Regions from separate parts of the Massilia orientalis genome, predicted to be linked through region 2. Evidence: predicted binding sites of a transcription regulator. Region 2 holds the regulator's gene; the other holds the start of a gene.

Region 1 (5,979 bases), on a different contig from region 2:
ACCTGGGCGACCTGATCGCCTGGACCGCGATCGGCGCGCGCACCACCGAATCGCAGACGCACCGCGAGATGTCGTCCGGCCTCTCCACGCCGGTCGGCTTCAAGAACGGCACCGACGGCGACGTCAGCATCGCCATCAACGCCGTGCTGTCCTCGTCCAGCCCGCACTCCTTCCTGGGCATCAACGGCCAGGGCGGCGTGTCGATCGTGCGCACGCGCGGCAACGCCTACGGCCACGTCGTGCTGCGCGGCGGCGGCGGCCGTCCGAACTACGACTCGGTCTCCGTCGCGATCGCCGCACAGGCCCTGACGAAAGCCGGCCTGCCGGCGAACCTCGTCGTCGACTGCTCGCACGCCAACAGCTACAAGAAGCCGGAGCTGCAGCCGCTCGTCATGTCGGACGTGATCCAGCAGATCAGGCACGGCAACCAGTCCCTCGTCGGCGTGATGATCGAATCGAACATCGTCGGCGGCAGCCAGCCGATTCCGAGCGATCTGTCGCAGCTGAAGTACGGCTGCTCCGTCACCGACGGCTGCATCGCCTGGGACGACACCGAGGCCATGCTGCGCAACGCGCACCAGGAATTGCTGCAGCGGCCGTGATGCCCTGGCGGGCCAATGCAGGTACAATGGCAGATTGCGCGCCGCCCCGGCGCGCCGATCTTGTCTACCTCACACTGTTCCCTGCTTGCCCATGATTGTCCTCGGCGTCGAATCCTCCTGCGATGAAACCGGCCTGGCTCTGTACGACACGGAGCGCGGCCTGCTGGCCCACGCACTGCACTCGCAGGTCGCGATGCACGAGGAGTACGGCGGCGTGGTGCCGGAACTGGCGTCGCGCGACCACATCCGGCGCGCGCTGCCGCTGCTGGAACAAGTGCTCGCGCAGGCCGACCTGCCGATGGAGCGCATCGACGCCATCGCCTACACGCAGGGCCCCGGCCTCGCCGGTGCGCTGCTGGTCGGATCGTCCGTCGCCTGCAGCCTGGCGCTGGCGCTGGATAAACCCGTGCTGGGCGTGCACCACCTGGAGGGTCACCTGCTGTCGCCGCTGCTCGCGACCGAGCGGCCGGAATTCCCGTTCGTCGCCCTCCTCGTCTCCGGCGGCCACACGCAGCTGATGCGCGTGGATGGCGTCGGCCGCTACACCCTGCTGGGCGAGACGCTGGACGACGCGGCCGGCGAAGCCTTCGACAAATCGGCCAAGCTGCTGGGCCTCGGCTATCCGGGTGGCCCGGCCATTTCGCGCCTGGCAGAATTCGGCGATCCGGAAGCGTATAAACTGCCGCGCCCGATGCTGCACTCGAAAGACTTCAACTTCAGCTTCTCGGGCCTGAAAACGGCCGTGCTGACCGTCGTGAAGAACAATGCAGCGGACATCGCCAACGTCTGCGAGCAGGACAAGGCCAACATCGCACGCGGCTTCGTCGATGCCATCGTCGACGTGCTGACGGCGAAATGCGTGCTGGCGCTGAAGCACACGGGATTGAAACGCCTCGTGATCGCGGGCGGCGTCGGCGCGAACCGCCAGCTGCGCGCGTCGCTCAACGAGGCCGCCGCGAAGAAGCGCTTCAAGGTCTACTACCCCGAACTCGAATTCTGCACGGACAACGGCGCGATGATCGCGTTCGCGGGCGCGCTGCGCCTGGAACGCAATCCGGACGCGGCGCAGCGCGACTACGCATTCAACGTGCGCCCGCGCTGGCCGCTGGACGAGATCGAGCCGGCGTAACGCCTCTCAGGCGGCTTCCTTCGCCGGCCTCGCCTGCCGGTGATACAGGAACTCCAGCACCCGGGTCCGATACTCGTTGTACAGCGCATCGTGCGCCAGCGCGACGCGCTCGCGCGGCCGCGGCAGGCGCACATCCACGATCTCGCCGATGGTCGCGGCCGGGCCGTTCGTCATCATCACGATGCGGTCGGACAGCAGCACCGCCTCGTCCACGTCGTGCGTGACCATCACGACCGTGGACTCCGTCTGGGCGACGATGCGCAGCAACTCGTCCTGCAAGTGAGCGCGGGTCAGCGCGTCGAGGGCGCCGAACGGCTCGTCCATCAGCAGCACCTTGGGTTCCATCGACAGCGCGCGGGCGATGCCGACGCGCTGCTTCATGCCGCCCGAGATTTCGCTGGGCCGCTTCTGCGCCGCGTGCGTCAGGCCCACCAGCGCCAGCGCATCGGCCGTGCGGGTACGCAGTTGCTCCTTCCCTTCGCGGGCGCCGAACACGCGCTCGACGGCCAGGTAGACGTTCTCGAAACAGGTCAGCCACGGCAGCAGCGAATGGTTCTGGAACACGACCGCGCGCTCCGGCGCCGGTCCGGCGATCTCGCGGCCGGCGCAGATCAGCACGCCCTCGGTGGCGCGGGTCAGGCCCGCCAGCAGGTTCAGCAACGTGGACTTGCCGCAGCCGGAGTGGCCGATCAGCGTGATGAACTCGCCCCGCGCCACCTTCAGGTTGACGTCGGTGAGCGCGTGGAAGCGGCCCTTGCGGGTGTCGAACAGCATCTCGACCTGTTGGACTTCGATGAATTTCGGTTCGCTCATGATCCACTCTCTTCGTAGGTGACGGCGCGGGCCAGTGCGACCAGCGCCTGCTCCAGCACCAACCCGACCACACCGATGACGACGATGGCGATGAGGATGTGCGGCACGTTCAGGTTGTTCCACTCGTCCCACACCCAGAAGCCGATGCCCACGCCGCCGGTCAGCATCTCGGCCGCGACGATGACGAGCCACGCCGTGCCGATCGCGAGGCGCACGCCGGTCAGCATGTACGGCAGCACCGCGGGCAGCAGGATCTTCGTGAAGACCTTCCACTCCGACAGGTTCAGCACCCTCGCCACGTTCAGGTAGTCCTGCGGCACGCGCTGCACGCCGACGGCCGTGTTGATGATCATCGGCCAGATCGAGCAGATGAAGATGGCCCAGATGGCGGCGGGATTCGCGGCCTTGAACACGAGCAGGCCGATGGGCAGCCAGGCCAGCGGCGACACGGGGCGCAGCAGGCTGACGATGGGATTGCACATCCCGGCCAGGAAGCGCGAGCGGCCGATCAGGAAGCCGAGCGGGATGCCCGCCGCCGCCGCGAGGCCGAAGCCCAGCGCCACCCGCTCGAGCGACGCGAGGATGTTCCAGCCGATGCCCTGGTCGTTCGGCCCGTTGCTGTAGAACGGGTCGGCGAACAGCTGGACGGCCGCCTCCCACGTGACGAGGGGCGACGGGAAGTTGCTGTTGTTCGCGGAGACGAGCTGCCACACCAGCACCAGCATGGCGAGACCCAGCACGGGCGGCAGCACCGCCAGCAACAGCGCGCGGCCGTTCGGCACGCGCAGCGCCAGGGCGCGCCGGGCTGGCACGGCGTGTGCGCCCGCTGTCGAATTCACGACGGTATTCATGATGTCCTCCGGTTCAGGTCTTGATCTTGAAAGCGGCGGCATACGCGGCCGGGTTCTTCCCGTCCCACACGACGCCGTCGATGAGCTTCGCGGACCGCATCGGCGACTTCGGCACGTCGGCCTTCGCCATGGCGGCCGCCTCGCGGTACAGCGCGACTTGGTTGACGCTCGAGGCCACGGCCAGATAATCCGGATCGGACTTGAGCAGGCCCCAGCGGCGGTGCTGGGTCATGAACCACATGCCGTCCGACAGGTACGGGAAGTTGACCGAGCCGTCGTTGTAGAACTTCATGGTGTTCGGGTCGTCCCACGTCTTGCCCAGGCCGTTCTGGTAGCGGCCCAGGATGCGCTGGTTGATCACGTCCACCGAGGTGTTGACGTACGATTTGTCGGCGATCGTCTCGGCCATCTTGACCTTGTTGGACATGCTCGCATCGATCCAGCGGCTGGCTTCCAGCACGGCGGCCACCAGGGCGCGCGCCGTGTTCGGGTATTTCTTGACCCATTCGAGCGACGTACCAAGGGTCTTTTCCGGGTGGTCTTTCCAGATGTCCTGGGTGGTTGCGGCCGTGATGCCGACGCCGTCGACGATGGCGCGATGATTCCACGGTTCGCCCACGCAGAAGCCGTCCATGTTCCCGACGCGCATGTTCGCCACCATCTGCGGCGGCGGCACCGTGATCACCTTCGCGTCCTTCATCGGGTTGATGCCGTAGCTGGCCAGCCAGTAGTACAGCCACATCGCGTGGGTGCCGGTCGGGAAGGTCTGGGCGAAGCTGTACTCGCGCTTGTCCTTGCTCATCACCTTCGCCAGCGACGGGCCGTCGACCGCACGGGCGTCGGCCAGCTTCTTCGACAGGCTGATGGCCTGGCCATTCTGGTTCAGGCTCATCAGCACCGCCATGTCCTTCTTCGGACCGCCGATCCCCATCTGCACGCCGTAGATCAGGCCGTACAGCACGTGGGCGGCGTCCAGTTCGCCGTTGACCAGCTTGTCGCGCACGCTGGCCCACGACGATTCCTTGCTGGGGACAATCCTGATGCCGTACTTCTTGTCGAAGCCCAGCACCGACGCCATTACCACGGAGGCGCAATCGGTCAGGGGAATGAAGCCGACCTTCACTTCGGTCTTCTCGGGCTTGTCGGAGCCGGCGGCGAAGACCCCGCCGGAAACGAGTCCGGTGAGCGAGGCCGTGGCACCGGCGGCCAGCAGGCGGCGGCGGGTCAGATTGGTTGTATCGGTCATGTTGGTCCTTGTAGAAGGCAATCGAAAGAAGAGACAACGCTGCGGCGGCGGAGTGGCCAGCTCCGGCGCCCTCATAGTCAATACAGCAATTGCCATGCCAACAGTCGAAACGGTGCGTCGGCACCGCGGTTGTGCCGACGCACCACGAAAAACGGGCGCACACACCGATTGCGTGCAGAGCCACGCGCGGGTATGCCAGCCTGCGGCGCATGCGCGTCCGGAACCGTGCGGCGTGCGCCGGCGTGGCGCATGGGCGCCTGTCACATCGTTGTCATCCCATCAAGATAGAGTTGCGCCCCGTTCCCACTACCACGGACCACGATCTTGAAACGCAACCACGCATTGCTCGCGGCCCTTGCTGCCGCCGGCCTCACAGGCTGCGGCGAGCCATCGACGCCCGCCAACGTCATCCCCGAAGGCACGACCGTCACCCTCGCCCTGCTCGAGACCACCGACATCCACTCGAACGTCCTGGGCTACAACTATTACTCGCTCGCCGACGACGCGACCCTTGGCCTCGACCGCACGTCCACGCTGATCCGGCAGGCGCGCGCGGAAAGCCCGAACAACCTGCTGTTCGACGACGGCGACGTCATCCAGGGCACCCTGCTGGCCGACCTGCAGGCCGTCACCGCGCCCGTGAAGTGCGGGGAGACGCTGGCCGTGCACAAGGCGATGAACGCGCTGAAGTACGACGCGGGCGGCCTGGGCAACCACGAATTCAACTACGGCCTGCCGTTCCTCAGCCAGGTCACGAACACCGACTTCGGCATCCCGGGCGTGAGCAAGCCAGCCGGCACCTGCGGCGGTCCGAACTTCCCGCTCGTGCTGTCGAACGTGACCGCGGTCGCCACGAACAAGACGATCTACGAGCCGTACCGCATCCTCGCGCGCAACTTCACGGCGACGAAGCCGAACGGCGAGACGATGCCGGTCACCGTCAACGTGGGCGTGATGAGCTTCGTGCCGCCGCAAATCCTCGACTGGGACCAGAAGAACCTGGCCGGCAAGGTGGCCGTCGGCGGGTCCGTGGAAGCGGCGAAGCAGTACGTGCCGGAGATGCGCGGCAAGGGCGCGGACCTCGTCGTCGCGCTGTCGCACGGCGGCCTCGATACGAGCGCGTACAGCCCGAAGATGGAAAACCAGAGCTATCACCTGAGCACGACCGGCATCGACGCCCTGCTGATCGGCCACTCGCACCTCATCTTCCCGAAGGGGAAAGAGACAGGCGCCGCGGCGCTGGATCCGTCGTTCGCGGCGATCCCCGCATCGGCCAAGGTCGATGCGGTGAACGGCTTCGTCAACGGCGTGCCGACCGTGATGGCGCAGAGCTGGGGG
Region 2 (5,979 bases):
GCGCCTCAAATTGATCGTCCACCTCGTCAAACGGGGCGCGCTGGACGAGGAAGTCGAACGCCTGCCCTTCCACTTCCCCACCGAGGACGTGCTGGGCCTGCCGATCCGCAAAGTGGTCATTCCCGTCGCGGCCGGCCGCAACATCGCGGTGCTGCTGGAAGCTGCGGTGCGCAATACGATCCTGCAGCTGCGCGGGATCGATACGCTGCAGGAGTTCATGGAAAGGCAAAGACAGGCGATGAGCAGCGACTGACGCTGTTGCAAATACCTCATCCATAAGCCTTGTGCGATGCGGCAAAGACTTGCCGATGCTATCATCGCGCCATGCGCATCCTACTCATCACCGGTATCTCGGGCTCCGGTAAATCCGTCGCCCTGAACGTCCTCGAAGACGCTGGCTACTATTGCGTCGACAACCTGCCCCCCGCCCTGCTGCCGGCGCTCGTCGGCAGTATCGAAGGCGACGAAACCAGGCGCATCGCCGTCGCCGTCGATGCGCGCAGCGCGGAGTCCCTGGCCGAACTGCCGACGACGGTCGCTGCGCTGCGGGAGGAAGGCCACCAGGTCAAGGTGATCTTCCTGACGGCCAGCACGCACTCGCTCGTGGCCCGTTTTTCCGAGACGCGCCGCAGCCACCCGCTGTCGCACGAACTGCGTCCGGGCGAGAACCCGGCGTCGCGCCGCACGCTGATCGAATGCATTTCGGAAGAACGCGACCGGCTGGGGCAGATCGAGAAGATGGGCCACGTGATCGACACGTCCGAACTGTCGGCCAACAAGCTGCGCGCGTGGATCAAGGAACTGGCCGAGGTCACCTACGCGCCGCTGACGCTGTATTTCGAATCGTTCGCATTCAAGCGCGGCGTGCCGCTCGATGCCGACTTCGTGTTCGACGTGCGCGCCGTGCCGAATCCGTATTACGACCTCACCTTGCGCCCGCTGAACGGCAGGGACGCTCCCGTGATCGCCTTCCTCGACGCCCAGCCGCAGGCGGCCGAGCTGCTGTCCGACATCCGCGCGTTCATCGCCAAGTGGCTGCCGTCGTTCAAGAAGGACAACCGCAGCTATCTCACCGTGGCCGTCGGTTGCACGGGCGGCCAGCACCGCTCCGTGTACATGGCGGAACGGCTCGGCGCGTATTTCAGCGACACGGAACGGGTCGTCGTGCGCCACCGCGAGCAGCCCTGATACGGCCAACGCGAATTCAGCCGGTGCCGAAGCGCCGGCGCAGCCGCGCATGGCGATGGCGGAACAACAGCGCCACGCTCGCGCGCGCGAGCACGCGCGGCAGCAGGCGCGAACGGAACGCCAGGTTGTCGACGACCCGCGTGCCCCGCGCCGACGGCGCGACGATGCGCTCGTGCTGCCAGAACGCCATCGACAGCATCGGCGAGCGCTCCAAAAAACGTCGGCCCGGCTCGAGTTCGACGAGCGTGAGGCCGCTCCGGTCGATGGGCAGCACGCGCAACAACAACAGCCAGCTGCGGCACAGGCGCTGTCCCGGCACGACATCCCCCGGCAGCGTCCGCATCCCGCGCGGGAACGTCATGCGCAGCAGCGGCGTCATCTCGTCGGCGATGCCCTCGACGGACGTGACCCGGCGCCACACCGTGTCCGGCGCGGCAGCCAGCTCGGATTCGAAGCGCAGCGCGATCACAAATCGCGGAGTGGATGCGCGTGCCCGGGCCAGACGGGCGCGAAGAACCACGCGACCATCTCCGGCGTGACCGCATCGAGCGTGGGCGGATTCCAACGCGGCGCATTGTCCTTGTCGATCACGAGCGCGCGCACGCCTTCGAGCACTTCGCCGTGTTCGAACGTGCGGCGCACGAGCGAGCGCTCCATGCGCAGGCAGTCCGCCACGCCAAGCGCTTCCCCGCGCACGAGCATCTCGCGCGTCACGGACATCATCAGCGGCGAGCGCTGGCGCAGCGTGGCCAGCGTCTTTTGCGCGAACGGGCTCGCATCCGTCTCAAGCGACGCCATCACGGCCGCGACGGAGTCCGCGCCGAAATGGCGGTCGATCGCGCCGCGCTGCGCTTCCAGTTCGCTCGCGCCAGCCGGGAACGGCGCGGCGAACGCGCGGATCGCGGCGGGCAGTTGCGCGCCCGGCGTCGTCTCGATCAGCGCGCGCAGCGCATCCAGCTGCGCGCCCGGCACGAACACGTCGGCCAGGCCGACGTAGATCGCATCGGCCGCGCCGATGGTCACGCCCGTCACGCCGAGATAGTGGCCCAGGCGGCCCGGTGCATGCGACAGGAAATGACTGCCGCCCACGTCCGGGAACAGCCCGATGTTCACCTCGGGCATGGCGATCTTCGAGCGCTCCGTCACGATGCGCAGGCCGCAATCCGGCCCGCCCTGCGCGATACCCATCCCGCCGCCCATCACGACGCCATCCATCAGCGCAATGTACGGCTTCGGATAGAAGTGAATGAGGTGGTTGAGCGCGTATTCTTCGGTGAAGAAATCTTCCAGCAGCGGGCTACCGGTCTGCGGCGTGGCTTTGCCGGCCTCGTGGAAAAAGCGGATGTCGCCGCCGGCGCACAAGGCCTTTTCGCTGCTGCTCCCGATGACGACGGCGTCGATGCCGGCGTCATTACGCCAGGCGAGCAGCGTGGCGGTGAGCGCGCGGACCATGTCCAGCGACAGCGAGTTCAGCGCCTTTGGGCGGTCCAGGGTGATGATGCCGGTGCGGTTGGCAACCCGCGTCAGAACGTGTGCAGTCATGTCTCGTTGTTATCGAATAATCAGACCAGCATTGTAGCGCCCATAAAAAGCGAAAAGGGCGCCGATGCGCCCTTTACTCCTTGGTGCTACCGCACGCGTGGCATTACGCCGTGGCGGGCTCCTCCTCGCCACCTTCGGACATGCGCTTGATACACGCGTTGTCATGATCCTTGAGCATTTGCTTGTACTTGACGACCTGGCGGTCCAGGCGGTCCATCAGCATGTCGATCGCGGCGTATAGATCGTGCGCGGCACTGGCGACATGGACGATCTTGCCCGCGAGACGCAGGTTGATCTCGGCTTTCTGGCGTTTTTCTTTCTCGGTGAGATTGTCGATGCAGAGGATGACATGGGAGTCGATCACTTGATCGAAATGACGGGTGATGCGTTCGAGCTTGTTCTGTACGTATTCTCGGATGGCTGGAGTTACATCGAGATGATGTCCGCTGATTGTGAGATTCATACACACTCCTTTGAAGATGCACTGCCTGCCGTGCGCGCATCTAGCGCAATGGGACAGTGTTTGTTACAAGGATTTGCGGAGACTGACGGGCGGGATTTTCAGCGCCTCACGGTATTTTGCGACCGTGCGTCGCGCGATGACCATTCCCTGTTCCCCTAGCATCTCCGCGATCTTGCTATCGGATAATGGATTCTTGGGGTCTTCTGCTCCTGTGAGTTGTACGATGAGGGCCCGTATTGCCGTCGACGATGCTTCGCCTCCCGCTTCGGTGGCAACGTGACTCCCGAAGAAATACTTCAACTCGAACATGCCGTGCGGGGTCAGCATATATTTCTGAGTTGTGACTCGAGAAATTGTGCTCTCGTGTAGACCTAGTGTATCAGCTATCTCACGTAAAACAAGGGGCCGCATCGCGACTGCGCCATGGGAAAAAAAGTTGCGCTGGCGATCGACAATTGCTTGGGCTACACGCAGGATCGTGTCGAAGCGCTGGCGCATGTTCTTGATGAGCCACTTGGCTTCCTGCAACTGCGCGTTCATCTGTGTTTCCGATTTGCCCTGCTTCATCAGCGACGCGTACAGGCTGTTCACGCGCAGGCGCGGCATCACTTCCGGATTCAGCAGCACGCTCCAGCCATCCTTGGCGCGGCGCACGATCACGTCGGGCACGACGAAGTCCGACACGTCCGACGCGAACGCCGCGCCCGGATGCGGATTGCACTGGCGGATGACGGCCTGGGCTTCGCGCAGGTCTTCGTCGTCGCAATCGAGCGCCTTCTTCAGCTTGTTGAATTCGCGCTGCGCGAACCACGTCAGGTATTTTTCGACGATGACGAGCGCCATGCGCCGCGTCACCATCGGCACGCCGGGCATGCGGCGGATCTGCAGCGCCAGGCACTCGGCCGCGCTGCGCGCGCCCACGCCGGGCGGGTCCATGCTCTGCACCATGGCGAGCGCCGTGCGCAATTCGTCGAACTCGATCTCGAGTTCTTCCGGCAGGCGCGCGTAGATGTCTTCCAGCGGTTCTTCCAGGTAGCCGTTGTCGTCGAGCGCATCGACGACGAGTTCCACGAGCGCGCAGTCGCGCGCCGCGCAGCACGTCAGGCGCACCTGTTCCATCAAATGCTCGCGCAGGGTGACGGGGCTCGCTTCCAGCTGCGGGCGGCCGTCCTCGTCCTCGCCGCCGCTCCCGCTGCTGCGGCCGTATTCGCCCCAGTCCTCGCCGCCTTCGCCGCCGCTTTCTCCGCCCTCGCCGCCGGCGTCATTCGCTTCGCCATTGGCGTTCTCGGCGGGCGCGCTGCCGCCTTCCTCGCCGTTGCCCTGCGCGGCCGGCGCCTCGCTTGCCTGCGATGACGCCGGGGCGCTGTTGATAGCGCCGTCGGCCAGCAACCGCACGGAGCGGTCGAGCGGATCGTCGAGCCGTTCGAGCAGCGGGTTCTCGCTCAGGACCTGCTCGATTTCCTGGTGCAGCTCGAGCGTGGACAACTGCAGCAGGCGGATCGATTGCTGCAGTTGCGGCGTCAGTGCAAGGTGCTGTGAGGTCTTGAGTTGCAGCGTCTGTTTCATGACTACATTCGGAAGTGTTCGCCCAGGTAGACGCGGCGTACCGATTCGTTGGCGATGATGTCGTCGGGACGGCCCGACGCCAGCACCGCGCCCTGGTTGATGATGTAGGCGCGGTCGCAGATGCCCAGCGTCTCGCGCACATTATGGTCCGTGATCAGCACGCCGATGCCGCGCTCCTTCAGGAAGCGCACGATGCGTTGGATCTCGATCACCGCGATTGGATCCACGCCGGCGAACGGTTCGTCCAGCAGCACGAAGCGCGGATTGGTCGCGAGCGCGCGCGCGATCTCCACCCGGCGGCGTTCGCCACCGGACAGCGACAGCGCCGGGCTCTCGCGCAGCTTCTCGATCTGCAGCTCGGTCAGCAGCTCGTCGAGACGTTCGGTGATGCGCGCCTTGGTAAGCGACTTGCCGTTCTCGCGCTGCAATTCCAGCACGGCGCGGATGTTCTCTTCCACCGTCAGCTTGCGGAACACGGACGCTTCCTGCGGCAGGTACGACAGCCCGAGCAGCGCGCGCCGGTGGATCGGCAGGCTCGTGATGTCGGTGCCGTTGATGTCGATGCTGCCGGCGTCCGACGGCACGAGGCCCACGATCATGTAGAACGAGGTCGTCTTGCCTGCGCCGTTCGGGCCCAGCAGGCCGACCACTTCGCCGCACGCCACCTGCAGCGACACGTCGCGCACGACGAGCCGCTTGCCGTAGCTCTTCTGCAGTCCCTTGACGACGAGGGTGCTGCCGCCGCATTCGGCCGGCGCGGCCTGCGTGCCTGCTTCCATTGCGCTTGCCTCCGTCATTGCTTGCCTGCCGGAGCGGGAGCGGGAGCGGCGCCGGCTGCAGGGGCGCGGCGCGGCTGCAGCGTGATGCTGCCGCGGCCATTGCCCGGCTTGTCCGTGCCGTTGGCGTCGTTCAGGCCGAGCAGCTTCTCGTTGCGGTTGTCGTAGGAGATGAATTCGCTGGCCATCTCCTGCGTGATCTTCTTGCCCTCGAGCTGGCGGATGACGGCCTTCGAGAACAGTTTCACGAGGTCGTTGCGCTCGTCGTATTCGATGCGCTGGGCCTGGCCCTCGCCCCACAGGTCCGGGCCGCCGTCGCGCTTCTGGCGGAAGGTCGCGAGCTTGCCGGGATTCGCGGTGAGGATGAAGGTGCGCCAACCGTCCGGCGACTCCTTGACCTCGGCGCGGTCGGATTTCAGGATCATGGTGCCGCGCGTGATGACC

Evidence for each region. The regulator sigma-54, encoded in region 2, starts transcription at its own class of promoters, with help from an activator protein. The targets are predictions, from matches to a motif close to TGGCANGNAANCTGCTTT.
Region 1: the regulator sigma-54 is predicted to act here: its motif matches at 4,724-4,741, upstream of QPK29_RS12465 (CmpA/NrtA family ABC transporter substrate-binding protein).

The regions. Positions count from the first base shown of each region.
Region 1 is NZ_JASNRB020000007.1:27,576-33,554, reverse strand. It holds gene QPK29_RS12485 (3-deoxy-7-phosphoheptulonate synthase) at 1-602, shown strand, start outside; gene tsaD (tRNA (adenosine(37)-N6)-threonylcarbamoyltransferase complex transferase subunit TsaD) at 694-1,731, shown strand; gene QPK29_RS12475 (ABC transporter ATP-binding protein) at 1,738-2,544, opposite strand; gene ntrB (nitrate ABC transporter permease) at 2,541-3,395, opposite strand; gene QPK29_RS12465 (CmpA/NrtA family ABC transporter substrate-binding protein) at 3,409-4,641, opposite strand; gene QPK29_RS12460 (bifunctional 2',3'-cyclic-nucleotide 2'-phosphodiesterase/3'-nucleotidase) at 4,963-5,979, shown strand, end outside.
Region 2 is NZ_JASNRB020000004.1:131,444-137,422, forward strand. It holds gene hprK (HPr(Ser) kinase/phosphatase) at 1-253, shown strand, start outside; gene rapZ (RNase adapter RapZ) at 325-1,188, shown strand; gene QPK29_RS06935 (SRPBCC family protein) at 1,205-1,657, opposite strand; gene QPK29_RS06940 (enoyl-CoA hydratase/isomerase family protein) at 1,654-2,730, opposite strand; gene hpf (ribosome hibernation-promoting factor, HPF/YfiA family) at 2,834-3,193, opposite strand; gene QPK29_RS06950 (RNA polymerase factor sigma-54) at 3,257-4,759, opposite strand; gene lptB (LPS export ABC transporter ATP-binding protein) at 4,762-5,538, opposite strand; gene lptA (lipopolysaccharide transport periplasmic protein LptA) at 5,553-5,979, opposite strand, start outside.